One region of the Planococcus lenghuensis genome, then DNA from elsewhere that is predicted to be linked to it. Evidence: riboswitches for the same ligand, from Rfam matches in the RefSeq annotation. Region 1 holds a riboswitch; each other region holds the start of a gene.
What was found. A riboswitch is a leader RNA that binds a small molecule or an ion and turns the genes downstream of it on or off. The one in region 1 is predicted to bind thiamine pyrophosphate.
Positions count from the first base shown of each region.

Region 2: it holds a riboswitch for thiamine pyrophosphate, as region 1 does, so the genes downstream of both, B0X71_RS09680 (YkoF family thiamine/hydroxymethylpyrimidine-binding protein) here and thiT (energy-coupled thiamine transporter ThiT) in region 1, are expected to answer to the same signal.
Region 3: it holds a riboswitch for thiamine pyrophosphate, as region 1 does, so the genes downstream of both, tenA (thiaminase II) here and thiT (energy-coupled thiamine transporter ThiT) in region 1, are expected to answer to the same signal.

Region 1 is NZ_CP019640.1:928,922-939,425, forward strand. Features, by position in the region: gene cuyB (cysteate racemase) at 1-649, shown strand, start outside; gene B0X71_RS04645 (TetR/AcrR family transcriptional regulator) at 674-1,510, opposite strand; gene B0X71_RS04650 (DHA2 family efflux MFS transporter permease subunit) at 1,694-3,172, shown strand; gene B0X71_RS04655 (DEAD/DEAH box helicase) at 3,263-4,423, shown strand; gene B0X71_RS04660 (aminopeptidase) at 4,420-5,649, shown strand; gene B0X71_RS04665 (SGNH/GDSL hydrolase family protein) at 5,662-6,558, shown strand; gene B0X71_RS04670 (M20 family metallopeptidase) at 6,916-7,992, opposite strand; TPP riboswitch at 8,111-8,210, shown strand; gene thiT (energy-coupled thiamine transporter ThiT) at 8,299-8,871, shown strand; gene map (type I methionyl aminopeptidase) at 8,930-9,682, shown strand; gene B0X71_RS04685 (GntR family transcriptional regulator) at 9,821-10,474, shown strand; gene B0X71_RS04690 (DMT family transporter) at 10,493-10,504, shown strand, end outside.
Region 2 is NZ_CP019640.1:1,874,865-1,885,368, reverse strand. Features, by position in the region: gene B0X71_RS09690 (universal stress protein) at 1-81, shown strand, start outside; gene B0X71_RS09685 (hypothetical protein) at 247-687, opposite strand; TPP riboswitch at 1,344-1,449, shown strand; gene B0X71_RS09680 (YkoF family thiamine/hydroxymethylpyrimidine-binding protein) at 1,544-2,134, shown strand; gene B0X71_RS09675 (ECF transporter S component) at 2,136-2,717, shown strand; gene B0X71_RS09670 (ABC transporter ATP-binding protein) at 2,704-4,140, shown strand; gene B0X71_RS09665 (energy-coupling factor transporter transmembrane component T family protein) at 4,082-4,876, shown strand; gene B0X71_RS09660 (IS1182 family transposase) at 5,169-7,070, shown strand; gene sstT (serine/threonine transporter SstT) at 6,993-8,264, opposite strand; gene brnQ (branched-chain amino acid transport system II carrier protein) at 8,363-9,709, opposite strand; gene B0X71_RS09640 (ABC transporter permease subunit) at 9,934-10,504, opposite strand, start outside.
Region 3 is NZ_CP019640.1:1,614,292-1,624,795, reverse strand. Features, by position in the region: gene thiE (thiamine phosphate synthase) at 1-420, opposite strand, end outside; gene thiD (bifunctional hydroxymethylpyrimidine kinase/phosphomethylpyrimidine kinase) at 404-1,237, opposite strand; gene thiM (hydroxyethylthiazole kinase) at 1,234-2,019, opposite strand; partial or broken gene tenA (thiaminase II) at 2,021-2,704, opposite strand; TPP riboswitch at 2,792-2,898, opposite strand; gene B0X71_RS08225 (hypothetical protein) at 3,037-3,603, opposite strand; gene B0X71_RS08220 (hypothetical protein) at 3,743-4,069, opposite strand; gene B0X71_RS08215 (universal stress protein) at 4,102-4,584, opposite strand; gene parC (DNA topoisomerase IV subunit A) at 4,738-7,164, opposite strand; gene parE (DNA topoisomerase IV subunit B) at 7,161-9,131, opposite strand; gene B0X71_RS08200 (CoA-binding protein) at 9,250-9,657, opposite strand; gene plsY (glycerol-3-phosphate 1-O-acyltransferase PlsY) at 9,814-10,407, shown strand; gene B0X71_RS08190 (HesB/YadR/YfhF family protein) at 10,425-10,504, shown strand, end outside.

The sequences.
Region 1 (10,504 bases):
CCGGCGCACCCTCGCTTCAAAAGACCAGGAACACATCCCGATGCTGATCTCCAATAATCCGCACATTCCCGATCGGACGGCCTATATTCTTGGGGAATCAGCGGAAAATCCGGTTCCGGTAATGATTCGGGATGCACTGAAACTGGTTGGCATGGGAGCTGAAGTACTGGCGATGCCATGCAACACAGCTCATAGCTTTTATGAGCAGTTACAGGAAGCATTGCCGGTCCCGCTTTTGCATATGGTGAACGAGACAGCGAACGAAGCGAAGCGGGAAGGGGCAACCCGAACCGGTATATTAGCAACAGATGGCACATTGAAGACCCGGGTTTATCAGAAAGCGTGTGCAGAGGCAGGGCTTATGCCCATTGTTCCGCGCGCAGATATTCAAGAACTTGTTATGTCTGTCATTTATAAAAATGTAAAAGCAGGAGAACCGGTGAATGCCGAAAACTGGCAGAAGATTGATGCATATATGCGAGGAGCAGGTTGTGAAAAAGTGCTGCTTGGCTGTACTGAACTTTCAATCGTCTATAAGGAGCTTGCGCTCTCTGACCGGTATATCGATTCTTCTGTCGTACTGGCAGAACGGGCGATTGAAGCATGCGGCTATGAAGTGAAAAATAAAAGGCTGAGCTTGGATTACTAAGCTCAGCCTTTTTGTGATGAATTTTCATGATTCGGTGAGTGCCTGTCGGATATCATGACTAAACTCGGGAGTCAAAATTCCGTCGTTTTCAAGAGTCGTCACAACGCTGCCAATCAGATGCGTACGGGGATTTGGCTCTTTCAGTTCATCAGCGATGAATGACAGGAGCTGTCCGGTCTGCTGATCTTCTGACTTGTCTGCAAGCGTTCTGGCTCTTGCATGAATTTCCAGCAATGCATTTGGTTGCTCTGTCTGAAATTCCCGTAATGTAAAAGGAAGGAATGTATCATTTGTTTGAAGCTGATCCACGAGAGAAGCTTCCATTCGCCGCAACACAAAATCTGTAAGGCGCTCAGCGGACATTTCACTGGTTGCGTTAGCTGCATGCAGATGAATAAGGTGCTGAATGGTTCCGAGAACGAGAGCGGAATTTTCGAGAGCAAACGGTGCAGCCTGCTCGCCATACACATCTGTGATCCGGCCGGCAAGCCAGTAAATTTCACTGAAATGCAGCTGTTTAGCGAATGCTTTCAGCTCAGCATCTTCAGAATGAAAGATACTTTCAAAGAGCGGAAACAGTTTCCGCTCTTTGTTTATTCTGAGCCGAATTGCAATCTGTTCAGACAAGACAGCTGCATCATTTATCTGTTCTCCTGTTGCCGCCTGCCGTCGTTTTATTTCTGTTTCTTCTGCAATGGCTTCGAGAATGCCGCGGAGGCACTCGCCTTTTGACGTGAAGTAATTATAGAAAGTGCCTTTTGAAATTTTTGCCCGGTCCAATATATCCTGAATGGAAGTGGCCGCGTAACCTTTTTCGATGAACAAGGTATACGCTGCATCAACGATCTGTTTTTTCTTCATGTTCATAAATGCCACCTTTTATACTCATAGTATACTCTTATCATACAGTTGAAAACGCTTTACATCAACGTTTTAAGATTTTGTGATTCAAGTGATTGCTTTTATTGAACAATCGGTATAGAATAGCAAAGTGTACTGTTGGTATATAAATTAAACGATAGGTATAAATGGAGGAATAACCAGATGACAGAACAAAAAAAACCGCCGTATGGTATGATCGCAATCCTGTTCACCGGTGCGTTTGTGGCTATTTTCACGCAGACACTGCTGAATGTTGCACTGCCTTCTATCATGGTGGAATTTGAAGTGGACGCTTCCACGGTTCAGTGGCTTGTTACAGGTTTCATGCTTGTAAACGGGATTCTGATACCGGCAAGTGCGTTTTTTATCCAGCGTTTTACAAACCGGTCGATTTTTATAGCTGCGATGTCGCTGTTTGTGCTTGGTACACTAATCGCCGCCGTTGCGCCGGTATTCGCTGTCCTTCTCGCTGCGCGGATGATACAGGCAGCCGGAGCTGCGTTAATGATGCCACTTCTGATGAATGTCATGCTGGCGGCATTTCCGGTGGAACGCCGGGGATCAGCCATGGGTATTTTCGGCTTAGTGATGATTGTGGCACCGGCGATCGGCCCGACACTGTCAGGTTATATCATTGAACATTACTCATGGCGGACGCTATTCATGATCGTATTGCCGATGGCACTTGTGCCGCTATTGCTCGGTATCTTCAAGATGAAGAATATCATGATCCAAAACCGGGAACTCAAGATTGACAGCCTGTCACTGGTGCTTTCAAGTATCGGTTTCGGCGGGCTGTTATATGGATTCAGTTCAGCCGCTGATTACGGATGGTCTAATCCGCTCGTTTACGGAACAATCGCTGCCGGCGTAGCAGGGCTTGTGCTATTTATCACCCGCCAGCTGAAACTGGCCGTGCCCATGCTCGATTTCCAGGTATATAAATACCCTATGTTTGCTTTATCATCAGCCATTTCCATTGTGCTCTCCATTTCAATGTTTTCTGCAATGATTCTCATGCCGATCTATGTCCAGACCATTAAAGGGATCTCGCCGATGGATTCCGGCCTGCTCATGCTGCCGGGGGCATTGATGATGGGAATCATGTCACCGATTACAGGCCGTCTGTTTGATAAATTCGGCGCTCGTATACTCGCGATGACCGGGCTTGCTATTGTTGTGCTATCCACATATTTTTTCAGCCAGCTGAGTCTTGAAACAACATACCTGCAGATCATGGGCATGTATACGATTCGGATGTTTGGTATCTCGATGGTCATGATGCCGATTATGACAAATGGCTTGAACCAGCTGTCACCAATGCTGAACCCGCATGGAGCTGCGATGAATAACACCCTCCAGCAAGTATCAGGGGCAATTGGTTCAGCCCTGCTTATTACAGTGATGAATACGCGGGCAGAATCGGCTGGGGCTGATCTGCTTGCATCCGGCGCTGCACCTGAAACGATCATGAACCAGGCATTGCTGGAAGGTATCAATTACACATTCTTCGTCTCCACCTTCATCGCGATCGTTGCATTGGTTCTGACGTCATTCGTCAAACGGGCAAAACCGGCTGTGGATGAAGATAACCGGGTCTTTACAGCAGAACCGGTCAATGAACCTGTTACCGAAGCGTAATTACTGAAACGTCCCTTTCTGGGGGCGTTTTTTTCTTCTTTCAGCTGCAATATGATAAACTGAAGCTAGTGAAGAGAAGGTGGAATCGAAATGAACGTAATTGATAAATTAGCTATACAATGGCAGGAAAAATGGAAAAAGGCCGGTTTTGAACAGCCGCTTCCCGTACAAACTGAAATGATCCCGGAAATGCTGGCGGGCAATGATATCGTCGCCCAGTCACCGACAGGCTCAGGAAAAACATTGGCGTATGTGCTGCCTGTCTTGGAGCGGATCAATCCAGAGCGCCAGAACGTACAGGCAATGATTGTCGCGCCGTCCCAGGAATTGGCGATGCAGATTGTCAACGTCGTCCGGGAGTGGACAGCAGAAACGGGAATAGACGTTGCCCAGCTGATCGGCGGCGCCAACGTGCAGCGCCAGATTGAAAAACTGAAGAAAAAACCGGCAATCGTCGTCGGTACACCCGGCCGGCTGAATGAACTGGTGAAAAGCAAGAAATTGAAATTGCATGAAATCCGAATGATTGTGCTTGATGAAGGAGATCAGCTGCTGAGCCGGGAACACCGGGAAGCGATGCGGAACCTTATTGAAAAAACGCAGCACGATCGCCAGCTCGTGCTTGTGTCTGCAACTGTTACGGAAGAGATCGAACTGGTTGCTGACCGGCTGATGAACCATCCGACAAGAATCCATATCACGCAGGAAGATCTGCCGGAGTTCGGAAAAGTTACACATTCTTTCGTCAAAATTGAAGAGCGGGATAAAACGGATATGCTGCGCCGTCTTGCTTATCTTAAAGGCATGAAAGGCTTGGCGTTTATCAATAATCTCGATCAGTTGCTGATGAAAGAAAATAAGCTTAATTACCGGGATGCAGGTGTTGTGGCACTTCATTCGGAAATGAAGAAGGAAGAGCGGAAGCAAGCGCTTGAAGCCTTCCATAGCGGTAAAGTGCCCATTCTGTTAGCAACGGACGTGGCGGCCCGGGGTCTCGATGTAGAAGGTGTGACCCATGTTATCCATGTGGATGTGCCGCAAACTCCTGAACAGTATTTGCACCGATCCGGCCGGACGGCAAGAGCGGGGGCGGACGGGGAAGCGTTGACGCTTCTGTCTTACGCTGATGAACGGCAATATAAGCGCATTTCAAAAGAGCTGCCGGCCCGACCGGTTCAGAAAGTCTGGGACCGAGGCAATCTGATTGAAGGTTCATCTAAAACCATTGCTAAAAAGGGGAGCCGGAAATGACATTTCAGGAAAAACTGGAACAATACGCAGAACTGACAGTCAAAGTAGGGATCAATGTACAGGAAGGGCAAATCCTGCTGGTCAGTGCAACGACTGATACACTGGATTTTACTCGTCTCGTTGTCAAAAAAGCATACGAAGCGGGAGCGAAACGCGTACAAGTTAATTACACAGATCCGGTGCAGACCCGAATGCATTTTGAGCTGGCGCCCGATGAAGCATTCCGGGAATACCCGGAATGGTCCGTAGCCCAGCGCGATGAAGTGATTGAGACGGGCGGCGCATTTCTGTGGATCGATGCCGAAGACCCGGATTTGCTGACAGGTATTTCGCCGAAGCGGCTCTCGGACGCACAGAAAGCGGCAGGGAACGCGCTTGAGCGCTATCGTTCTGCAATTGTTTCCGATAAAGTGGCGTGGTCGATTGTGGCTGTTCCATCGCCGGAATGGGCAAGTAAAGTGTTCACGGGCTCGTCGGATGAGAAAGCTGTTGAAAAGCTGTGGGAAGCGATCTTCAAAATAGTCCGGATCGGTGAAGGCGACGCAGTTGCGAAATGGAAGGACCATATTGCAACATTGGAGACAAAAGCGGCCGCACTGAACGATAAACGGTACAAGAAGCTGCATTACCGGGCACCAGGCACCGATTTGACAGTTGAGCTTCCAGATAAACATATTTGGACGACCGGTGCTGCAAAGACACCTGCAGGCATACCTTTCATTGCGAATATGCCGACAGAAGAAGTCTATACAGTACCGCTGAAGCATGGCGTGAACGGGCATGTCACCAATACTAAACCGCTCGTATATCAAGGAAATGAAATCGATGGATTCACGCTGACATTCGATGGCGGGAAAATCATCAAGGCAGAAGCCCGTAAAGGCCAGGAATTATTGGATGAGATGATCGTTTCGGATGAAGGCGCTGCCTATCTTGGAGAAGTGGCATTGGTGCCGCACCGATCACCGATTTCAGATTCCGGCATTATTTTCTACAATACATTATTTGATGAAAATGCATCGAATCACCTGGCAATCGGTGATTCCTATCCGACCTGTGTGGAAGGTGCACGCGGACTTGAACGCAGTGAGTTGCAGGGAATCGGGTTGAATACGTCGATTGTGCACGAAGATTTCATGATCGGCAGTGCAGAAATGGATATAGACGGGATTCTGGCAGACGGCACAGCAGAGCCGATATTCAGAAGTGGCAGCTGGGCGTTTTAAGGAGTGAGGAGTTTGAAAAAAGTTTTACCTGCAGCACTGGCGGCATTCATGCTCACATCAACCGGAGTGCCGGCTGGCGCAGAGACGACAGAACCTGCAGCATATGTGGCGATCGGTGATTCACTCGCAGCCGGTCAGACACCGGATCAGGCGATCGATGCCGGATATGCAGACCTGATCGCACAGGAGCTGATGCGTAATCAGCCAGTCGCATTTTATACGAAAGACTTAGCTTTTCCCGGCTTAGCGGCAGGTGATGTGCTGGAGCGGATAGAGTCGGATGAAGCGCAAGATGTATTAAGTAAAGCCAACCTGATTACAGTTTCAGCCGGTGCCAACGATTTATTGCGGCTCGTGCAGGCTGACCCGGCCACCGGTGCCATCACATTCGACCAACTGACGGCCAATTTCGTCTTAAATAACGCCCGTGAACAGATTGAACTGCTGCTGGCAGAACTCGCAGAACAGGCACCGCAGGCAGACATCTATGTCATGGGTTATTACTTCCCGTATCCACACGCCAATGACCTTCAAAAGCCGGGACTGGTAAAACAGCTTGAACTGTTGAATGTTATTCTTGAACAAGAAGCGATCGATGCCGGGGCAGTGTTCGTCCCGGTCGCCGAGGCGTTCGGCACAGAAGCGGTGACGGAAATTCCCAACCCGGCTGACGTGCATCCAACGGTTACCGGCTATCAGAAAATGGCGAATGCTTTCTTTGATCAGTATAAATCCGCCTGGCAAGTGGAAGCGGAAGAATTGCCACAGCCGGCACCGGTAACGTTTGAAGAGCTCCGGGAGCAGCGGGATCAACAGGAACAGCAGAAGTCTGCAGCGCAACCCACCGACCCTGTCAGAGAAGCAGAATTAGATACACTGGCTCTGTCAAAACCCCGGATATTTTTATGAAGATAAAGGCTGGCAAAATGGATTTTTCATTATCAGCATCCTGCCCAGCTGTTTTGACCAAAATTTGCTAAACACGATTATGGCCTATCCACACAGAAAAGCCGCACCGGTAAACTATAACCGGTGCGGCTTTTTGACGATTCAGTGACTTCTTGGATTTGCAGGACGAGGACGTGCCGCTGGGTCGGTTTTCCCTGACCGTTTTCGTTTGTTCAACGCCTTTTTCACAATTGGATATGCAATCGGACCGTATTTCATAGCTGTTTTCATTAATCGTTTTAGTTTCATAGAAGAATCTCTCCATTCATTTATGATCTTATTGGTATGTTTCCCGCGGAGAGATGTTGGCAAACATGCTTAGGACTCCAGTGCGTGAGCGACAAGAATATCCCTGTAATCTTCCACACTTGAAATTGAGACATACTCGGCGTTCCCATGCCAATCATCACCGGCTGGTCCGAATTCGATTGCTCCTTCACCGCCTTCGATGGCAGCTGCATAGTAACGGGTATCGGCAGCGCCATGCTGGCCGAAGAGAACGGGTTCGGTATCTGTCTCCTGACGAATAATCTCCTGAAGCCGTGCAATATATGGATGGGTGTTAGAAGTCACAAGAGCTGGTGTAGAGCCGCTCGCTGAGTATTCCATATCGAGGTTCAGCTGATCGCCCAAATCCCGCATCTGCCGCTCGATCTCTTGGGGATCCTGGGTTGGCAGAAACCGGATATCGTACGACATGTAACATAGTTCAGGAACTACGTTATACCGGTCTCCTGCGTTGATTTTTGCCAGATTCACTGATGGCTTATCGTAGTACTCAGAAGATTCCTTAGTGAAAGGCAAGTCCTGTAAGGCGGTATGGTACTTCATAGCCGCTTCGATGGCATTTATGCCTTCCCATGGCCGGCTTCCGTGTGCCGGTTTTCCTTTAAAAGTCATGTCCATGTGGATGATCCCTTTTGATTGCAGGCCGATCTTCAAACGGGTCGGTTCACCTGCGATGATAAAATCACCGGTGTAGCCCTGAGAAACGAGCCATTCAGATGTATGGTGTCCGCCGATCTCTTCGTCGGTCACAATGTGCAGCTGGACGATGCGTTCAAGTTTCGTCTCATCGAGATCGATAAACGCCTGCATCATTGCTGCAACACCAGCTTTCATATCGGCAGCTCCGCGTCCATACATCCGGTCCCCCTCCACCAACGGTGCAAACTGCTCTTTGTGCCCTGGCACGACATCAACATGGCCATTCCAGATAATGGTCTCACTTCCTTTGCCTTTCGAGGCTGTCAGCATGAGATATCCCAGATTATCATGGAGTTGAACATCCGCACCGCGTTCCTCGAGCCAACTGGCGCAATAACGCAATGCATCGTTAGCGCCTTCTTTCGTATCACTTTTGAACTTAATCAATTCCTTCAACAATTCAATCATTTCAATAGTCTCCTTTCTGATCGCTTCTATTCTATTCCTTTACCCATGATGCACGACAGGAAACTGCGTTGCAACCGATGGGGGAGTCGTGTACAATATATAATGTAATTGAATAATAGTGCACCACAAGGGGAGCATTTTGCTGAGAGTGAACATTTTGTTCTGACCCTTTGAACCTGTAAGTTAATGCTTGCGCAGGGATGTGGACGGAAATGAGACCTTTACCGGTGTCAGGCTCTGTCCTGACGCCGTTTTTGTATTTCCAGTTCTGGCGGCCTTTTGTTGGTGCAAAAGGAGGAGTTTGTTGTGAGGAATAAAAAGACATTAGTGTTGATGGAAATCGCCATTTTTGGGGCGCTTGCCTTTGTGCTCGATTTCATTGCATTCAAGATGCCGCAGGGCGGATCGGTGAGTCTGGTGATGATTCCGCTTGTGCTAATGACATTCAGACGGGGGATCGGCGCTGGAATTGCGACCGGTTTGCTGGTCGGGCTGCTGCAAATACTGGCAGGACCGTCTGTAGCGCCATTGACATTCGGATTCGTCGTCATGCAGGTCATCCTGGATTATCTGCTTGCTTATGCAGTGGTCGGATTCGCCGGTGTCATGCGCGGGATGTATCTGAAGGGCCTGAAAGCGGAGAAAAAAGGGAAGATGGTGGCGGCTGTTGTTATCGGCACGCTGATCGCATCGATTCTTCGCTACCTGGTGCATGTCACCACGGGTTATCTGTTTTTCGGCATGTACGCGGAAGGCAATCCGCTCGTTTACTCAATTGTCTATAATGCAACCTACATGATCCCGCTCTTTTTGCTCACGGCTGCTGTCTGTTCTGTTCTGTTCATCACGGCTCCGCGCCTGACAAACCCGGAACTCTGACCCGCGGATTCTCTTATGGTATAGTAAATAGAGAATTTTGCTGAAAGAAGGGTATTAGATGATTGCAAAAACAGAACAGGAAATTGAAAGTCTGAAAAAAGCAGGACAATTGGTGGCGAAAATCAGGGAAGAAATGAAGGCAGCCACCAAACCAGGTATCACAACGAAAGAATTGGATGAGCTCGGCGGCCGGCTGTTTGAAGAACTTGGCGGTGTATCGGGCCCGAAAGATCAGTATGATTTTCCCGGTTACACATGCATCAGTGTCAATGAAGAAGTGGCACACGGCATTCCAGGGAAACGGGTGATTCAGGAAGGGGATATCGTCAATATCGATGTTTCCGGTTCTCTTGATGGTTATTTTTCTGACACGGGCATTTCATTTGTTGTTGGAGAAGGTCACGAGGATAAGCAAAAGCTGATTGACGCAGCCGCGCGGGCGTTCGAGCGGGCGATGTCGAAGGTGAAACCGGGTTCCAAGTTGAACCAGATCGGTAAAGCCGTAGAACGGGAGGCGAAGGACCAGGGATTGTTTGTCATCAAGAACCTGACCGGGCACGGCATCGGCAAATCGCTTCATGAAGAACCGCAGCACATTTTAAATTATTACGATGCCTGGGAAAAAACCTTGCTCAAAGAGGGCATGGTGCTGGCGGTTGAACCGTTTATTTCCCAGAAAGCGGAACACATTATCGAGTCAGGCGATGGATGGACATTCATCACCCCGGATCAGTCGCTCGTTGCACAGATTGAACATACCGTGCTGGTTACAAAGGAAGGACCGGTACTGCTGACAGAGCTGGAGGAATAATAGTCTTCCGGTCAGTATCGACTATCGGTTAATTGCACATTTCGACGGACACCCGCTCAAGTGAAGCGGGTGTTTTTTTAATGCTGAAAAGTCGTTTTGAATGTTGCCTTATTAAGTGATATGCGATATATTGCTTTCATGAATAAAAAACTAATTAAACCGATAAAAAGACTGTCGCTTAGAGATGAAGTTTACCAAACCTTGAAGAAATCCATCATCAATATGGAATTGGAGCCGAATGAGCGCTTAAATGACAAGGAGCTGGCGCAGCAATTCGGAATCAGCCGCACTCCTGTCAGGGAAGCGCTAAAGCGACTGGAAGACGAAGGGCTCATTGAATCGCTCCCGGGATCTTCAACTCGAGTAGCGCCATTGAAACCGGAAGAGGCAAAGCATGCATTTGTTGTCATTGCAGCGTTGCATGCCTTGGCGACGCAGCTTGCCGGTTCCTTGATAACGGAAAGGCATATTGACGAGCTGGAACGGAGCAATCATGAGTTAAAGCTGGCTATTGATGAAGGGGACATTGCGGGAGCGATCGCAGCGGATGAAGCTTTTCACAAGGTTTTTTTGAATCTGGCAGGCAATCCGGAAATTTCTCTTGCATTGGAACGGATCTCACCTAAAATTCAGCGACTGGAAATGGCTCAATTTACTGCAGTGAGAGGGAGGGGTTCTACAGAGCGGCACCAGGAAATAATTTGTGCCTTCAAAGAAGGGAATCACGAACGTGCAGCCCGGCTTGTTGAAGAAAATTGGCTCAGTCTTGGTGAACTGCTGACGGAGGAGTAAGGGGAAGGAGGATGAAATTTGAAACCGATT
Region 2 (10,504 bases), 950 kb from region 1:
GTCTCAGAACATATCGTACGCACCAGCCGATGCGACGTGCTGGTCGTCCGCACCGAAGAGCACGCGGAAGCCAATAGCTGAGATCCAAGATGCCCAAACTGAGGAATCGTCAGTAACGCAGCTGCCTGCGAGATGGAAAACGGGCGGCTGCGCTTCTTGTTCTGAGCTGCGAGACGCGCAATTCACCCGAGTGAACGACAATCAAAACTGCAGGAACTGTTCGTATCCTTCGTTGAAGAAATTGAATTAGTCCTCTTCCACTTTTTCATCATCCCGGTAGACATGCATCTTGTGTTTCGATATCACGTGCAGGTTCTCATAATGATTTTGAAGCAGCCGCTCCGCATATTTGGCTTCCACTTGGCTGATGGCTCGCTCATCACTGTCCGTCAGTCTCATACCTTCTCCTATATAGACGTATTGGTCTCCGTATTCTCCACCTTTATCCAAGTACTGCTTAACAATATAAATGCCTTCATCATCGTAATAACCGTAGTTTCTCGGCGTCAGAAGGTACGATCCTTCAACTTCCCCAAATTTCGTGAGGTCATCCGCCCCCACCATTTCTTCCACTTCGTTTTCGTTCGGCACAGGCTCATACACCCACATGAACCACCCGAACGCCACTATGCCTGCAACAAATAAAACGGGGGCAGCGATCAGCAACAGCAACCATTTCCTTTTCATCTTCTCCCTCTTTTCTTTTCGAACGGGATCACGCATTATTCCTTGGATTGCCAACCCTTTTCTCTACGTTTAGTTTACCGCAAATTTCCATAAAGCCAAAAGTTCTCATGGCATATATGCCAGTAAAGTACCCGGCAAAAATAACTGCTCAATTAAATGCTTCGCCGCGTATCTTTTGAGATTAATGCAATCATGTACATCCAGGTTCTTCTCAAGAGCTCCAGACCTGAAATGCCGATATTAAGTGCCGTTTCCGTCAATGACCTTTAATAGGTCTATTTGGCTGTATAGCCGTTCCGGTAGTTTTATCAATAATCCGTTAACTTAATAGAAAAACCTTAAATCACTGGTACATATCTGCTTTTCGGAATCAAAAAAAGGGTAATTATACGGGTTGTCTTTTTGTTGCCCCTCCTGGTTTTCGCTTGATTTGCCGCTGTCTCGGAAATCCTGTAATAGTCGGAATGCACACGCTAAAAACATGAGGTTGAGAGCACGCCGGGCCGGCTAATCTTTTTCAGTCATTCTCTTCACGTCCCTCCGCTATCACCGATTTTGATTGATCTCTATTCAAGAACCGGTTTACATCCGTTTTTCCCTCCTGTACACTGAAGGTGCCGGAAACATCCGGTACATGACAAAAACTGCATACCGTTTTTCTGCACTGGGGGTGCCCACTTTGGCTGAGATGCGAGCGCGAGCTCCGATCCCTTATGACTCGATCCGGATAATACCGGCGTGAGGAAGTGCAGTGACGTTCCGTACACTTCTTTTTGTTTGATTGCTATGGATACGTGGCTGCATCTTCGCGGATGCGGCCTTTTTTCATGGACTCAAACACAAGGAGGAATTCAAAATGGAACAACAGCACTGCGGCACAAGCCCGATCGTCGGCTTTCGGTTTTCGCTTCATCCGATGAGCGACCGGTTTATCGACATCATCAAAGGGGCTCTTCACGAAACCGATACATCCCGGGTCTGGATGCATACCGATGACGTCTCAACCGTCATCCGGGGCAAGCAGCCACACGTCTTCAATGTCGCTAAAGCCCTTACGCTTCATGCGGCAAAGACCGGTGAACATGTGGCATTGTCCGGCACCTTTTCTGCGGGTTGTCCGGGTGACACGGAAGGCGATGTGTATTTGAAAGCGGATGATGAACTCCAGAACACAGACGACCGGAACCAATATGTCTCTTCGCAGTTCGCGCTCTATCCGATGAATAATCCGGACTACATGGCGATCATTTACCGGGAAGTCGACCGGGCAAAGGCGCGCGGCGTCTTCAACGACTCGATGCATTACGCAAGCGGCATCCATGGCGACATCCATGACGTCTTTGCCTTTTACGAAAAGGCGTTCACGCATGCCCGCTCCAGTCGATTCCCGCATCTCGTCATGACCGTCTCGATGAGCCTCAATAGCCCGTCGCACGGAGGGCAATAATATGCTGAAGTCATGGAAACTGAAAGAAATCATCTTGATGAGTGTCTTCGCCGCTGTGTTCGGCGTGGTTTACTTGCTATTCGTCCATATCGGAAACATCTGGGCCGGGTTCATCGGCCCCATCGCCTACGAGTGGATCTTCGGCATTTGGTTCATTGTCTCGATTCTGTGCGCGTACATCATCCGGAAGCCCGGTGCGGCGCTCGTGTCGGAAACGGTGGCAGCGGCTGTCGAAGTCATGCTTGGCAATGCGATCGGCCCACGGCTCATTCTGTCCGGCATTGTCCAAGGACTCGGCGCAGAAGCGGTATTCGCCGCAACGGGCTATAAGCGGTATCAGACGTGGGTGTTGATGCTGGCCGGTGCCGGGTCCGCCGTGTTCAGCTTCGGCTATGGCTATTTGCTGTCGGGCTATGCGGCACTGGATCCGTCGTTTGTGGCACTCATGTTCACGTTGCGGGTGCTGAGCGGGGCGTTGATCGCCGGACTTGGCGGCAAGTATTTGGCAGATGGTCTGCTGTTGTCCGGTTCTCTCCGCGGTTATGCCATTTCGTATGACAAAAAAGGTGATGCCCGTGTGTGAACCGGTTATTTCATTTGAAAACGTTGCATTCCGCTTTCCGGACGAGGAGCGGAATACATTGCAGGACCTGTCTTTTGAGGTTCATCCCGGGGAGCGGCTCGTCATCAGCGGTGTGAGCGGATCGGGCAAAAGCACGCTCTTGTATTTACTGAACCGGCTGTATCCCGATAACTGCGACGGAGTGCTCACGGGTCACGTTCAGCTGTTCGGGAAACCGGCTGCAACTTACGCGCCCGGCGAGATATGCCGGCAGACAGCGACGGTGCTTCAGGATCCCGATGCGCAGTTCTGCATGCCCACAGTCGAGCAGGAATTGGCATTTACGCTGGAGAACCTGAAGATCGGCCGGACAGAAATGGAGAGCACCATAACTGCTACATTGGAATTAACCGGTCTGACTCCATACCGTCATGCAGTCATTCAAACGTTATCCGGCGGGATGAAACAGCGGGTCGCACTTGCCTGTGCGATCGCCATGCAGCCGGAAGTGCTCGTGCTGGATGAGCCGATCGCCCATCTTGATCCGTACAGCGCACAAGCATTCATTGAGCTGTTGGACAAACTGCAGGACACCCATGGCTGGACCGTGATCGTCGTCGAGCACCGGCTGGAGTTATGGGAAGGGTTCTTTACGCGGGAACTCGTCCTTAACCAGGACGGGGTACTGCAGGCGGACCGGCCGTTTACCGCTCCCTGCTCCCCGCCGTTTCCCGTTAAACGAGCTTCAGCGCTTGATGACATAGCATTAAAAGCACAAGGCGTATCGGTTTCGATCAATGGCATTCGCATACTTCAGGATATCTCGCTCACTGCGGCAGCGGGAGAAATTATGGTGATCGCCGGTCCGAATGGCAGCGGGAAGTCCACGCTGTTAAAAGCTTTATGCGGAATCGTGCGGATCGATTCAGGGAAATTAACAGGGCTCACCGCCGGCTATGTGCCGCAGTCCCCGGAGTATTTGTTCATGACACAGCGGGTGGCGGATGAACTGACTTATTCCGGGTGCTCCACTGCGGAAGAAATCCGGATCATCGCCGACCGGCTCGGTCTTCGGTCCATTTGGGATGCCCATCCGTTCGCGGTCAGCCACGGACAGAAGCGGCGCGTGGCGACCGGGGCGATGATGGCCGATAAACGCCAGGTTCTCCTCATGGATGAGCCGGCAGCGGGCCAGGATGCGGCTGCTCTTTTGGAATTGGCGGCACTCATCACGGAACAGGCCCGCTCCGGCATGACGGTCGTAATTGTGACGCATGACATGGCCTTCGCCGCAGCGGTCGCAGATTCGGTACTGCTCATGAAGGAAGGTCGGCTGTCCCGGAAATTTCTCCCCGCCGAACTATGGCAAGAGCCGGATGTATTGAATGCTTATCATTTGGTATCACCGGAAGGAGCGGCTCGGCGTGCAGCGCATTTTGCATGACATGAACCCGGCGGTGAAATTGGCCATCGTCACAGGTTCCGTCCTCGTCCTGGCGTTGTTCTTCAATCCTTGGACGCCGCTGTTCTTTTTTATCGGCATCGTGGTGATCCAAGCGTTTTTCAGCCGGATTGCCTGGAAACGGTATGTGCTCTTTATGCTGCCGTTCGTCATTACAGCGGCCGGGTATTTGTGGACGACCGTTGTGTTTGCGGCGGATACGGAAGGACCGGTCATCTGGAGCTGGGCCGGCATTGACGTGACGGCCGAACAATGGAGCCGGGCGCTGTCGCTCGCTTTCCGGGTGCTCGCTTTTTCATCGGTATCTTTACTGTTTGCGTTTACGACGGATCCGGTGAAGTTTGCGCTCAGCCTGATGCAACAGCTCAAACTATCACCGAAACTCGCCTACAGCATGCTCGTCGGCTATCAATTCCTGCCGGTGCTCCGGGAGGAATTCATCCAGATCCGCCAGGCCCAGCGGCTCCGCGGTATTGGAACGGAAACCGGGCTACTGCACCGCGTCCGCAACATCCGTCGCGTCTTGATGCCCATGCTGGCTGGCGCAGTGCGAAAAGCGGAACGGACGGCCTTTGCCATGGAAGCCCGGGGATTCACGGGTGAGCCCCGGACCGTTTTCTTTGAGCCGGTTCCGCTCACTCGGACCGATGCAGCGATGGGGATGGTGTTTACTGGTCTGCTTTTGGCAAGCTGCATCGGAGGTGTGAATCTGTCCTGACGTTCAATTAAATACAAGGGGCTGTCCCGAAAGGTCATGAAAAATGACCTCGAGGGGCAGCCCCTTTTTTCTATTCGTAAAGAAGTAGCTGGGGTTCGGCCCGGCGGACGCTTTCCGCGGGCACGGCTTCAGACGCTTCCCTCGCTATACTCGGTCCAGGGTCTTCAGCTCGTGCTGGTCCCGCAGGAGTCGCCGCCGGCCTTCCCGCTAGTCAAGTCATCAATGCATACAAAAATCGTCCGTTTCTGTAAAATGGGAGTTACCACACAACCACTCAGAAAGGACGATTTTTATGCGCAATCCAACGATTGCTTCTACCGATTATACCATGCAACCACCTCTTCCGTCAGGTGAATTACTTGAACACGAAACCGCAGTTTCCACCCAAGGGCGCCGGCCGGCGCCCGCATTCAAACCGTATGATCCGACCCAGGCCTTATCCATTCCTGATATTGGCGCCCTGATTCCCGACCATCATGTGGCTCGTGTGGTGGATCAGTTGGTTGAGGCTTTCCCCGATGAGGTGTTGACCGCCTGCTACCCTGGCGGGGGGCGACCACCCTTCCACCCGAAACTGATGCTCAAAGTTATTCTCTATGCCTATTCCCAAAAAGTTTATTCCTGCCGGGGCATCGCCACGATGCTGCACGAGGATCTTCCGGCGATCTGGCTGGCGGCGATGCAGAAACCGGATTTCCGGACCATCAACCATTTCCGGAGCGTCCGAATGGGAGCGGTCATCGATCAGTTATTCGAGTTCACTGTTTTGGAACTTCACCGGCAAGGGTTTGTCGAGTTTGAGAACTACTTCCTGGACGGGACGAAGATGGAAGCGGACGCCAATAAGTATAGCTTTGTCTTCCGTAAGGCGGTGACGGGGCGGGAAGCGAAACTGAAAATCAGAATTCAGGAAACGCTTCAGGAAATCCAGGAGATTGCCAAGGCGGAGGGATTGGAACTGGGCCAGCTGGCCGAGGAGCCGGCGGCTGCGGAATTGGCTTCAATTGCGAACCAGCTGGAAGACCAAATGGACATCCTGACGGATCTCATTGCTGAGGAAGAGATTGTGGAAAACAGAAAAGGACTCCGCAAACGGCACAGTCTCCTGAAAAAGAAAGTGAAACTGATTCGTGAAAACTTCATTCCTCGCCAAGAAACGTATGCGGAACAGCTCGCCGTCTGTGGAGAGCGCAACAGCTTCTCGAAGACGGACCCGGACGCCACATTCATGCGGATGAAGGAAGATCATATGAAGAATGGCCAGCTGAAACCCGGATACAATATCCAGATGGCGACCGAGAATCAATTTGTACTGTTCTATACCATTCATCAGCGCCCAGGAGATGCTCGCTGCCTGATTCCACATCTGGAAGAGCTGCAGGCATCTGCCCTGCCTATGCCGAAGACCATCGTCGCGGATGCCGGCTATGGAAGCGAAGAGAACTACCTCTACCTGATCGGGGATGAAAAAGAACCGCTTGCCGGCTTCCTGATCCCGTATGGCACCTATCTGAAAGAGCAGACGAAGAAGTTTAAAAACAATGAATGGAACGCGAAAAACTGGACGTATGAAGAAGCGGATGACCGATTCATCTGTCCAAACGGCCGCCGCGTCGTTTTCAAAAAGTATCAGGAGAAGAAAAATGCATCGGGCTTTGTTCAGTCCTATAGAATCTACGAATGTGAAGACTGTACCGGATGTCCGCTGAAAGAATCGTGTACCAAGGCGAAAGGGAACCGTCAGGTTCACTGGAACCCGGTCTACGAGGAATTGAAAATGAAAGCGAAAGAAGCCCTTGAATGTGAGGACCGAAAACTGGTATACGCCCGAAGAAAAATCGAGGTGGAAACCGGTTTCGGCGATATCAAGGGCAATTTGGCGTTCCGCCGGTTCCATCTCCGGGGGCTTCAGAAAGTGCACATCGAATTCGGACTCATCGCCATGGCGCATAATTTTCGGAAAGTGGCCGGTTTCCTCCGGTCACTTTCCGAAAAAGCGAACTTTAAAAAAACAGGGAGAGAACAACCGATTGGTTATTCTCTCCCTGTTTTTAATTTAGGGGGCTTTTTGGACAGCCCCTTGTTTAAACCTTCTATATCATACAGAAACATTTACTCAGCTGTTCGCCAAATCTTCAGCCGGTTCCTCGATGTCAAACGCATGCTGGGTTTCCGGTTCTTCCGCTCCATTTAAGTCCTTCTTGTATTCAGCCGTAGCGGTGAACAGAACATCGGTGGATGAATTCAGCGCCGTCTCGAACGAATCCTGCAGGACGCCAATGATGAAACCGACTCCTACGACTTGCATGGCGATGTCAGCCGGGATGCCGAACAGGCTGGCGGCCAGCGGAATCAGCAGAAGCGACCCACCCGCGACACCGGAAGCCCCGCAGGCACAGACTGCAGCCAGTACGCTCAGCAGAACGGCTGTCGCGAGGTCCACTTCAATGCCTAGCGTATGGACGGCCGCAAGTGTCAGAATCGTAATCGTAATGGCGGCTCCCGTCATATTGATGGTGGCCCCGAGCGGAATGGACACAGAATACGTATCCCGGTCCAGCCCCAGTTTGTCGCTCAACCGCATGTTCACCGGAATATTTGCAGCGGAACTTCGGGTGAAAAAGGCAGTAACGCCGCTTTCCTTAATGCACGTCCAAACAAGCGGATAGGGATTTTGGCGGATATTAGCATAGACGATGAGCGGATTAACCACAAACGCCACAAAGAGCATACAGCCGATCAACAGGACCAGTAATTCCCCGTAGCCGAGCAACGCGGTCAATCCATTTGTCGTGATCGCCGCGATGACGAGCCCCATAATACCGAGCGGCGCGAACCGGATGACCCATCCAACCATTCGGGTGACCGCATCCGAGAAATTGGCCAGCACCGTTTTTGTTGAGTCGGAAGCGCTTCGGAGCGCCAGTCCCAGGACGATGGCCCAAGCTAAAATTCCGATGTAGTTCGCATCCGCAAGCGCACTGATGGGGTTATCGACAACGTTCAATACCAATGTGGTCAGAACTTCAGCCACTCCGCCGGGGGCCGTTAACTCTTCAGTCCCTTCTGTCAGCGCGATGCTCACAGGGAAAGCGAAACTGAAAAACACAGCCACCAGGGCAGCGGAAAACGTCGCCGTAAGATATAAAGCAATAATGGTTTTCATATTGGTCTGCTGGCCTTTTTGGTGCTGCGCGATGGAAGCCATCACGAGAACCAGGACCAGGACCGGCGCGATGGCTTTCAGCGCCCCTACAAATAATTCCCCTAAAATGGCCAGGGGTTCCGCGGCTTCCGGAAAAAGAACAGCCAGGCCAATCCCGAGGATCAAGCCGAGCGCGATTTGCTTAACCAGGCTGATGCGGTTCCAAGTTTTTAGTATTCTCATAGATATTCCCCCGTTCATTTCGAACAATAGTGTACCATAGCTTGCTTGTTTCTTCGGCAGTAACGTAACGCGTTCAGAAAAATTTCACAGTTGACTGATTATCCGACTGAATCGTAAGAAGGGCGGATTCCTTTTGTCCGGATCAGCGAAAACAAGGAGCCGCCAATCCCTCCGACGATGGCCGGTACCATCCAACCTAAACCGACTTCATACAATGGAAGAATGGATGTGAACAACTCATCGACTGCAGGCACCGTGATACCTGCAGCGCCTAATCCATCGAACACAGCGACGACAAAAGACAGCGCCATACTCCCCTGGTATACTTCTTTTTTGCCGTTAAATACCGGATGAACAAAAGTGAGCACGATTAACAGGATGGCCAATGGATAAATGGTGACCAAGACCGGAACTGAAATCGCGATCAGTTCATTCAGCCCAAAATTGGCTAATCCCGCACTGAATGCGGAAAACAGAAGAACGAATTTCGTGTAGGACACCCCGGGCATCAGCTGCGCGAAATAAGAAGAACAAGCCGTGATCAGCCCGATGCTCGTCGTCAGGCAGGCACCGGTTACAATCAAGCTGAGCAGCATGCGGCCGTACGCACCGAAATAATGGTTGGATGCGTTGGAGAGAACAGCTCCCCCGTTATCCAAAAGACCGAATCCGCCGACGCTTGAAGCTCCGATGAATGCGAGCGAGGTATAGATGATCCCCAGAAGGGCCGCTGCGATCCCGCCTGCTTTCATCACAGCGAGCAGCACTTCTTTTTTGCCGGAAACCCCTTTTTCTTTTACCGCATTGATCACAATGATGCCGAACACGAACGATGCCAGCGCATCCATTGTCAGGTAACCCTCTTGGAATCCCTTGAAAAACGCATTCGTCATATAGTGATCAGCGGGCGCCTGAATGATTCCGATCGGCCGGATGATGGCGATCGAGATCAAGAGAGACACGAGAAGCAGTAACAGAGGCGTTAAAAACTTTCCGATGATATCCACGATTTTCGAAGACTTTAACGAGAAAAACACCGTAATGCCAAAAAACACAACGGAAAACACGAATAACCCGAGTACCGTATAGGCTTCCGGGATAAACGGCTTCATCCCGATTTCAAACGCGACCGTGCCCGTTCGCGGGATGGCGAACAAGGGGCCGATTGCTAAATAAAGCACGACGGTGAAAACAAGGGCGAAAACGGGATGCACGCGGTTCGCCAGTGACTGCAGATCGCTTTTACCTGACATTCCGAGTGCGATGATCCCAAGCAGCGGCAAGCCGACCCCGGTCACGATGAATCCGGCATTCGCGGCCCACACGTTCGTGCCTGCTGACTGGCCAAGCATCGCCGGAAAAATTAAATTCCCTGCACCGAAGAACAGGGCGAATAACATAAAACCTAATGTGAGGATGAAAGAAAAAGACAGTTTACGAGGCATTGCATGATCTCCTACTCTGGTTAAAGTTCGAACATATCTGAATATATCAGCTTATACCGGAAGTCGCCACCCCTATGTTCTATTTTTCTGCCGCTGACCGGCCAGCAAATAAAAGCCGCCCTTTCGAGACCGTTTGATCTCAAAAAGGCGGCTGTTTTCAGTTGATATTTATTGGACAATTTCAAAAGTGAAATGTGATACCGGGACAGCCACACAGCTTCCCCCTAGACATCCCGCTTCCTGAAGCTGTACACCGCAAATCCCAGCACGGCAATGCCGTAAAGCGCCGCGTACCAGACGAGTGCATTGCTCGGAGCGGAAATGCTTGTGAACATGCCGCCTTGTGCGAACGCGAGCGGGTTATCTGATGTATTGAACAAGAGATCGGTCATTTTGCGGTAAATGGAATCGATCGGATACACCAAGCTCATGACGATGCCGAGGTTGATGAGGGTCGCTTTCTCGAGGATTGCCCCGAATTGTTCGATGAATCCGCCGATGAACGCCGCCCCGTACAGTACGATGGACACGATGCCGGCGTTCAATGTCGTCATCCGCGTGCTGAGCAACAAGCCGAACGCGATGAGCACAAACGGCTGGAGCACGAACACGCTGACCGCTTTGATCAATTGGGCTACGCCCAAGTCGAGCATCATCCACTCGGCGCCGATCCCTTGGTGAATCAATACGATGCTGAAAAACAACGCGGCGACATAGAGCACCATCAGCACGGTGAGCCCGAAAAATTTCCCGAGTACGAACTGGGTTCTTGAAATCGGGCGCATGAGCCACGTA
Region 3 (10,504 bases), 690 kb from region 1:
ACGGGTGCCATAGACGGGCCCCATTCCGACATAATCTGCTCCATCAGCTACCGCCCGCTTCGCTTCTTCGACTGAATGAACCGAAACTCCAAGAATTTTATCCTTTCCGATCCGGCTCTGAACCGATGCACAGTCCAAGTCTTCCTGCCCGACATGGACACCATCTGCATCGATGGCACATGCGAGTTCGACATCATCATTTATAATGAACGGCACCCGATGGCGGCGGCAGAGCTTTTGACATGCCAACGCAAATGTTTTCAGCTCTTTACCGGTTAATGCCGCTGTCCCTTTTTCTCTTAATTGAAAATGGCTGATGCCGCCAATTAACGCTTCTTCCAAAATAACTAACGGGTCCCGGCCCACTGCGTTTGTTGTTCCCATAATGAAGTAGACCGATGGCTTAGTGAACAACTTCAATCGGATTCGCCTCCTTCGTTGTGTTAAAGGCCGCATGATTTGTCGGACCATACCCTGTTCCGATATTCAGCCGATCCGTAAGGGCCGCCTGGATGAATCGTTTTGCCGTGTGGATAGCATTTTTCATACTCTGTCCTTTTGCCAGTTCCGCGGCAACAGCAGCAGAAAACGTACAGCCGGTTCCATGTGTCTGATCCGTATCGATCCGCGGTGAACGGATCAGAAATGACTCCCCTGTTTTACTCATGTAAAAATCTTCAGCGATATCCGGATCCTTCCCGTGTCCGCCCTTAATGATAACGGAAGCTGCGCCTGCCAATACTATTTCCTGTGCCGCTTTCTCGCGGGAAGCTGAATTATGGATCGCTATGCCGCTTAGCACTTCCGCTTCCGGGATATTAGGTGTTACCACTTCGGCAAGCGGCAGCAAGTACGCTTTCAACGCATCCACCGCTTCCTGCTGCAGAAGCGAAGCTCCGCCTTTCGCAATCATGACCGGATCCACGACGACGTTTTTCCATCCGTAGCGCTGAATCCCTTTTCCTGTCGCTTCAATGATCTCTGCATCAAACAGCATGCCGGTTTTCAGAGCGGCAATCTGAAAATCCGTCCCGATGGCATCGAGCTGTTTTTCCACGGCTTCTCTTGTCATCGGATAAATCCCATGGACACCACGTGTATTCTGGGCGGTTACAGCTGTCAGAACTGATGTGGAATAAACCCCGAGTTCCTGAAACGTTTTGATATCCGCCTGAATGCCGGCGCCGCCGCCTGAATCTGAGCCGGCAATCGTCAGCACTTGTTTCATCATACTCATAAAGCCCCATCCTCCATTCGGTTAAGCTCATCAATATCGCTTTGTCTGACAGATGATAATGCATCAAGGAAAGCAGTTTGGAAACTGCCTGGCCCTTTCACATGCTGAGCTGCTTTCTCTCCGGCAAGTCCGTAAAACCGGAGTGCTTCTGCAGCCGCAGCAAGCGGGCGATCCGGTGACACTGCCGAGAATGCCGCAACCACAGCACTCAGCAGACACCCCATGCCCGTAACGGAAGTCATGATCGGATCACCGGATGCGTTTTCGATAACAGTGTCCCCGTCTGTCACCACATCGGTTTTTCCGGTGACAGCCACGATTACTGAAAGCTTTTTCGCCGAGCTTCGCGCAAGTTGGGTTATATCTGCTTCCCCTGCTCCGGCATCCACTCCTTTTGATTGCCAATCTGCCCCCATAATCGCAGCAAGCTCACCGGCGTTGCAGCGAAGGACGCTGACTTCAACTTCCTCCAGTATCCGCTTCACCGTTGACAGGCGATACGGCGTGGCTCCGGCTCCGACCGGATCCAAAATAACCGGAACTCCTTTTTTGTTTGCCGCTTTTCCGGCAATCAACATGCTTGTCACAGTTGTTTCATTCAATGTGCCGATGTTAAGTGAAACCGCTCCGGCGAGAGCCGCAAGATCCGCTGCTTCTTCCGGTGCTTCTCCCATGATTGGGGAAGCTCCGAGTGATAGAAGCCCGTTCGCCTGGAAATTTGAGACGACATGATTTGTAAGGCAGTGAATAATCGGCTTTTCGGCTCTGATTTGTGTCAGCATGTTACACACCCGCTTCTTTTTTGGTTTTTAGCGCCCAATTTTCCATTGTCCACGCCTGTTCCCAGAAATTCCATTCGTAATAGCTGCTCCGTCGGAAGCGCTCTTTCAATTCTTGTCGACGCTGTTCCGGCAAATCTTCTGCAAGGGAATTCATCCGATTAATTTGTTCATTCACCAATTCGCCGAACCATTCGGAACTGTAAGTCCCGATTCATTTCTCGAAAATCGGATGGTCGGGTTGTGCTCCCTTCAGGCGTTCGCCGGCTTCGTGATAGAGCCAATAGCAAGGTAGAATTGCAGCCAGCACGTCAGCAAGATCCCCTTCCGCCGAAACATGCATGTGATTTACATAGGCATATGCGCTCGGCGACGGTTCAAATGCGGCCCAGTCAGCTTCTGTCACACCAAGTAACGCCATGAATGATTCATGCAGCGCCATTTCTGCCGCACATGTCTGTTCTGCATGATGAGCGAAACTTCTCGTCGTTTCCAAGTCTTTCGCTTTTGCAGCTCCGAGTGCCTGCACTTTCGCAAAATGGGATAAGTAATACGCATCCTGCATCACATAGAACCGAAACACATCCAATGGCAGCGACCCTTCCGCGATTCCCTTTACGAATGGATGATTAAAGCTCGCTTCCCATAGCGCATCATTTTCCAACCGGATTTCCTCACAAAAAGTCATCTTTTCCATCTCCTTTTCTGCAAATAAAAAACACCGCTTTCCAGTAAAGGAAAGCGGCGTCTGCAATTCAGCTGAGATGAAAAATAAGCGTGCATTCGCCCACTTCCCTCCGCTGGTATGATCCAGATCAGGTTCAAAGGGTCCAGGCTCTGCCCGTCTCAGCCGTTTTTCATACGGCTCCCCTAGTGGATTGCGATATTTTGTTGTCGGAATCACTATACCATAAAAGCGAAACTTTCTCAAAAATGCTTAAACAGAACTTGCAGTTTACCGGAACAGCCATCAATAGCCGCCATGATATCCTTGAATTTCTGCTCTGAAAGCATGCTTGGTCAGCTGACCCACAGCATTTCCGTTTGCTCGACTGACCAAGTACTTTCCCGTTCCTTCAATTCCATTCGAAGTCCGATCGCACCGAGACCGCCTTTAAATTTTGTTCCTTCCATGATGGCCTCCGTCTTGCTGGTAAACCGAACGTCTTCAATCGTCAGGAGAATGCCATCAATGGTCATTGTCTCTTCATCCATCATTCCTTCCTGTTCAATTGTCTGCATGTCGCCTTCCCGGGTCTCCACCCCATAGGTATCTTCGAAATATACCAGGACCTCTGCGATCACTTCTGGCCCTGGCTTTTCCCCACTCTCTTCAGCAGTTTGTGGTTCTGTCGCCGCATTCCCCGTAGGCCCGCCGTCAGCTGCAGGCAGCTCCTCGAAATCAATGATCAAATACTCCATCCCTTCATTGAGCCCCGAATCTTCGGCCAGGAGGGTCTCAAATGCGGCGATATAGAATTCCGCCATTTCCTGTCTATTTTCTGCTTGCGGGCTCTCTGCTTGCCCGCAGGCAGAAAGACTGATTGTTATGATAATGAATGCCGATTGAATGATAGTATTCTTCATGTCCAGCCTCCGGATCAGTTGACTTAAATTCATTATATGTATTTACGACCAGTCTAACGTTATCAAGCAAAAAAGCACCGTCATCCGGTGCTCTTTGCCCAATTCTCTGCCGTATTTTGATCAGCGCTTTTACTGCGGATCACTCATCTTGTCCGGCTTCGATCATCAGGAATGTGGCCGTGATGATATGCATGATCATGCCTATGAGAGGAATCCAGCCAACAGCCGATGCGATAATGCCCAATATATGGCCCGTTCTTTTGCGGCCTGCTTGGATGGTCAGGATTAAGGCAACAATATGAAAAGCCAGCATGATGAGCAGTGGCATCCAATTCAAACTAATGATGAATAATCCGCCAATAATCGGGATACCTAGCGCCGCTTCCAGTCCGCCTCCGACCCATTTCAACACCCGGGTTTCGCTTGTAGGAATCGGTTTATGTTCAGGAACTTTTGCCAGTTTCATGCGCTCGCCTCCATGTAGGGAAATGCGTTTCTTCAGGCTTCCGCGGCTGCTTCATCGATTTCTTCTTCTGTCCGGACAACCAGCACATCACATGCACTCATCCTTGCGATCGACTGGGAGACACTGCCCATGATAAACCGTTCCACCCGGTTCAGCCCGCTGGCACCACAAATGATCAGATCTGCGTCAATTTTCCGGGCCACCCCGCGTGGAATCGTAACTCGTGGAGAACCGCGCTCAATAATGATCTCCACCGGCTTCACACCCGCCGCTTCCGCTTCTGCTTTATAGCGGTTCAACAGCTTTTCTGCCGCCTTTCTCGCTTGCTGTTCGCCTCCCCTCATGACAGAACTGTCATACATTTTATTCCCTTGGAACAAACGGGCATCCAAAATGTTGACTATGAACAAAGCAGCCCGGTTCCGCTGGGCAATACCAATGGATTTTTGAAACGCCCATTCCGCTTCTTTTGAGCCATCGACAGCAACAAGAATCCGATCATACTGTAGGATCATGGTCTTGTATCTCCTCTCGATCATTTACTTTTTATTATTCGACCTGCTTCTCCAAAGTTCCTGCATTGCCATTGCATCATTTCGGGACTAGATTCTTGCATACAAAAAAGCACCGCCCGCAGGCGATGCTTTTCATTTGTTTCCTATATTGTTTTATTCCGGCTGTTCCACACGATAAACAGTGACCGCCCGGCCATCCGTTTTCTCATCAAGCAGGAACGAACCATTGGAATACCGGTCTGCCGCTTTCAGTTTCTTAATACTGACCGGAATCCGGTGCCCTTTTTCGGTTTCAATGATAATTTCTTCCGTACCCTGTACTCCGATGACGCCTGCCACACTATGGGGATTGGACTTCACTTCCCGCAACATGACCAGCCCCCGTTTGGCACGGGTGCCTGTTTCAAATTCAGATGGCTTCATTTTCTTCACAGCCCCGCGTTGGGTGAGGAGGAGCAATTCAAAGTCTGGCCCTTCTTTGATCAGGAGAGCAGATACGGTCTCATCGCCATCTTTCAAGTTGATGCCTTTTACGCCCGCTGTCCTAAGTCCCGTCACCGGCACTTCCTCCATCTGGAATCGCACGCCGTATCCGAACCGGGTCGCCATGAAGAATTCCGGTTCATCCGTGTGGAGTGCTGCAAAAATCATGCGATCATCTTTCTTCAAATTCATCGTCTTGATCGGCTTCGAATAACGCTGCATCTGATAATCTTTCAGTGCCGATTGTTTCACGAGACCATTCGCGGAAGCTGTTACAATCGTTGCTTCCTCTTCAAATGATTTAACGGGCAGCACTGACAGAACGGCTTCCTCGTCGTCAAGCGGGACAATGCTCGATAAATGCTGGCCGAGATCTTTCCAGCGGATATCCGGCAATTCGTGAACCGGCTGGTAGACAAAATTCCCGGCTGTCGTGAAGATGAGGAGCGTATCCTGTGTATTCAAATTGCCTTCGAACAGCAGCATATCACTTTCTTTCATCGCGAACTCCTGGCCATTGGATGCTGCATGCGAGCGCAGGCTCGTCCGTTTGACGTAACCATCTTTCGTGACGGTCACGATCACTTCCTCGCTTGGCACGAGCAATTCTTTCGTGATTTTCAGTTCTTCGATCTTCTCTTCGATGACCGACCGGCGCGGCTCTGCAAATTGCTTCCGGACAGCGGTCAGTTCTTTCTTAATCACTTTGTTTAATTTTTTAGGGCTCGTCAGGATACCGGTCAACTCTTCAATTTTTTTGCGCAGTTCCTGCTCTTCTTTCTGAAGTTCCGAGATATCGGTATTCGTCAGGCGGTAAAGCTGAAGCGATACGATTGCTTCCGCTTGTGCTTCCGTGAACTTATACGCTTCTTTTAAATTGGTTTTTGCATCCCGCTTATCCGTCGATGCCCGGATCGTCTTGATCACTTTGTCGAGAATTGACAAGGCTTTCATGAGCCCTTCGACAATATGAAGCCGGTCATTCGCTTTCTGCAAATCGAATTCAGACCGCTTTGTGATCACTTCTTTTTGATGGTCGATATACGCATCCAGCAGTTTCGGCAAGGTCATCACCGTCGGCCGGCGCTTGTAAATCGCAACCATATTAAAGTTGTAGCTGATCTGCAGATCGGTATTCTTGTACAGGTAATTCAACACACCGGTTGCATCGATGTCTTTTTTCAGCTCAATGACCATGCGGAGACCCGTTCGGTCTGATTCATCCCGCACATCCGCGATGCCTTCCAGCTTCCGGTCAAACCGGAGGTCGTCAATCTTTTTGACAAGGTTTGCTTTATTCACTTCATACGGAATTTCCGTAATGACAATCTGTTCCTTGCCGCCTTTCAGGCTTTCAGTTCCCGATTTGGCCCGAACAACGATCCGGCCCTTACCGGTTTCGTATGCCTGGCGAATGCCGTCGGTCCCTTGAATGGTGCCCCCGGTCGGAAAGTCCGGCCCTTTCAGTACGGTCATCAGTTCCTCGACCGTCGCATCCGATTTATCCATGCGCATCAGCACGGCATCGAGCACTTCGTGGAGGGCGTGCGGCGGAATATCCGTCGCATACCCCGCGGAAATACCTGTCGATCCGTTGACGAGAAGACTCGGGAATTTCGCCGGCAGAACCGTCGGCTCGTTCTCGGTGTCATCGAAATTCGGAATAAAATCCACGGTCCGTTTATCGATGTCCCGCAGCATTTCAGATGCAATGGCTGACAATCGGGCTTCTGTATAACGCATCGCTGCCGGCGGATCGCCATCCATTGAACCGTTGTTACCATGCATTTCAACCAGCATGTGCCGGACTTTCCAATCCTGGCTCATCCGGACCATCGCCTCGTATACCGAGCTGTCACCGTGCGGATGATAGTTACCGATGACGTTTCCGACGGTTTTCGCCGATTTCCGGAACCCTTTATCGTTTGTGTTGCCTTCCCGGAACATCGCATACAGAATGCGTCGCTGTACCGGTTTCAGGCCGTCGCGTGCATCCGGCAGCGCCCGGTCCTGAATAATGTATTTTGAATAGCGGCCGAAGCGGTCGCCGATCACTTCCTCCAGAGGAAGGTCCTGAAACTTTTCGAGCTGCGTCAAATCACTTCCTCCTCTTCATGAATCAAATCGTTTTCCAGAATGTTGTTATCGTCTTCAAGACCAAAGTCCACATGGCTTTCGATCCATTTGCGGCGCGGTTCCACTTTATCGCCCATCAATGTTGTGATATGACGCTCTGCACGCGCGCCGTCTTCGATCGTCACGCGGATCAACGTGCGCGTTTCCGGATTCATCGTCGTCTCCCACAGCTGGTCAGCGTTCATCTCGCCAAGTCCTTTATAGCGTTGAATTCCATAGCCTTTGCCGATTTTTTTGATGGCGGCATCCAGCTCGTTTTCTGTCCAAGCATATTCGATCACTTCTTTTTTGCCGGCGCCTTTGGAGACTTTATACAGCGGCGGAAGTGCGATATAGACTTTCCCGGCATCGATCAGCGGTTTCATGTAGCGGTAGAAGAATGTCAGGAGAAGCACTTGGATATGCGCGCCATCCGTGTCGGCATCCGTCATGATGACGACTTTGTTATAGGCGATGTCATCCACCGCGAACTCAGACGCCACACCGCCGCCGATTGCGTGAATGATCGTGGAAATTTCTTCATTTTTCATGATATCTTCAAGTTTCGCTTTTTCCGTGTTGACGACTTTCCCGCGGAGCGGCAAAATCGCCTGGAAGCTGCGGTCGCGCCCTTGTTTGGCAGATCCGCCGGCCGAATCCCCTTCCACGAGATACAATTCATTTTTCTTTGCATTGCGGGACTGGGCCGGTGTCAGTTTACCGGAAAGCAGCGTATCGGACTTTTTGCGTTTCTTGCCGTTCCGTGCATCTTCCCGCGCTTTTCGGGCTGCAAGCCGCGCCTGCGATGCCCGGATGGCTTTCCGGACGAGCGATGCGCTGAGTTCCGCGTTTTCTTCGAGGAAGTACATCAGCTTTTCCGATACGACCGCATCGACCGCGCTTCGCGCTTCACTTGTGCCAAGCTTGCCTTTTGTTTGTCCTTCAAATTGCAGCAATTCTTCCGGAATCCGGACGGATACGATCGCCGCCAGGCCTTCCCGGATATCCGAGCCATCCAGGTTTTTATCTTTTTCTTTCAGCAAGTTGATCTTTCTTGCGTAATCGTTGAATACCCGGGTCATCGCCGCTTTTGCGCCTGTCTCGTGCGTCCCGCCGTCCCGCGTCCGCACGTTATTGACGAACGACAGAATCGTCTCCGAATAGCCGTCATTGAACTGGAACGCAAATTCCACTTCAATGCTCTGCTGTTCCCCTTCAATGTATCCCACTTTATGGAGCACATCTTTCTCTTCATTCAAGTACCGGACAAATGCTTCAATACCGGTTTCGAACAGGAACGTCTCCTCTTCGGCTGTGCGCTCGTCTTTCAATTCAATTGCTGTATTTTTCAGCAGGAACGCCGACTCACGCAGCCGCTCGCTCAACGTTTCGTAATTGAATTTCGTTGCAGAAAAGATCGACGCATCCGGTTTGAAATGGATAAGTGTGCCGCTTTCCTTCGTCTTTCCTTTTTCCTCAAGTGTTGTGACGGGTTTTCCGCCTTTTTCAAATCGCTGTTCGAATACTTTGCCGTTCCGGTAGATGGTCACCTTAAGTGATTCCGACAGCGCATTCACAACTGAAGCACCGACGCCGTGCAATCCGCCGCTGGTCTTGTAGCCGCCCTGGCCGAATTTTCCGCCGGCATGGAGCACGGTCAGAATAACTTCCGGTGTCGGCTTACCGCTTGCATGTGTCCCCGTCGGCATTCCCCGACCATAATCCCGCACGCTTACTGAATTGTCTTCATGAATGGTAACGGAAATGCGGCTGCCGTAGCCGGCCAACACTTCATCCACGGAATTATCAACGATTTCGTACACAAGATGATGAAGCCCCCGGGTATCGGTTGAACCGATGTACATACCTGGTCGTTTCCGGACAGCATCGAGCCCTTCAAGCACCTGAATGGCATCTTCGTTATATGTGTGTTCCTGTAATTTTGCCATTAATTTCCCTCCAACAAACACATGTTCGCTTCTCTGTTTAATCGTATCGGTCCTGTGAGTTTCTGTCAAATTAATCTTTTTGTCAAATAAAAAGAGCGCTATGGCGCCCTTCAGTCGCTTATTTCGCTATGGCGTGCTCCACTTTGATGCAGCGGTCCATCACCACTTGACGTCCTGCTTGTCTTAGTTGTTCCCCTACGGCTTCGTCCGTGACATCCAATTGCGTCCAGAATACCGGCGCCTTCGTCTGTAAATATTCGGCTGCAATTTCCGGCAGAAATTCACTCCTTCTGAAGACGTTGACGATATCGATTGGTTCCGGCATATCCGTCAGGTGGGCATAACTTTTTTCGCCGAGTACTTCATCGGCCATCGGATTGACCGGAATAATCCGGTAACCGGCATCCTGCATCGCTTTTGACACCATATGAGAGGTCCGGGCAGGATTCGGACTCAAGCCGATGACTGCAATCGTTTCGGCCTGATCCAGTATGGACCTGATTTCGTTTCGGGAAGGGTTCTGCATAAAAAATCACCTGTCCTTTTCTTTTATCATACTGGCTGTGCCTCTGCAATAACTAGTTCAGCTCTGCTATTGTCCATTCTTTGCATCTCGTGATAAACTGAGACTGCATCAGTCGTATACAGTATACACGATTATCAAGGAATGAAGGAGCAAACTATGGAAACTTTGTTTGCCGTCATTGCGGCGTATGTGCTCGGTTCCATTCCGGCAGGGCTTTGGGTAGGGAAAGCATTTTATAACACAGACATCCGAAAAATGGGAAGCGGTAACCTCGGCGCTACGAATGCTTTTCGCACGCTCGGAAAAAAAGCGGGTGCAGCGGTCACCCTCATCGACATCCTGAAAGGAACGGCTGCGGTTTTGTTGCCGCTTGTTATTGAGACGGACATTCACCCGCTCATCCTCGGTGTTGCAGCTGTCGTCGGACATATTTTTCCGGTATTCGCCGGATTCCGTGGCGGAAAAGCTGTGGCCACAAGCGGAGGCGTGCTCTTAGCTTATCACTGGCCGCTGTTCGTTGTCATGGTTCTGTCGTTCTTCCTCGTGCTGAAACTCACGAAGATCGTCTCCCTGACATCCATCTCTCTCGGGTTTATCGCCATGGCATACACGGCCGTCTATGTGTGGCTGACGGGAGATTGGCTTCTGTTTATCGTCATTGTCATTTTGTCTGTGTTCATCATTTACCGGCACCGTTCAAACATAGCCAGAATCCGTGCTGGCACAGAACCAAAAGTTAAGTGGATGTAAAACGCTTAGAAAAGGACGTGATCCGATTGGATATCGTAGTCTCGAAAGAAGCGCTGAACTGGTTCAAGGATGAAATGGAAGCGGAACCTGGAGAAAA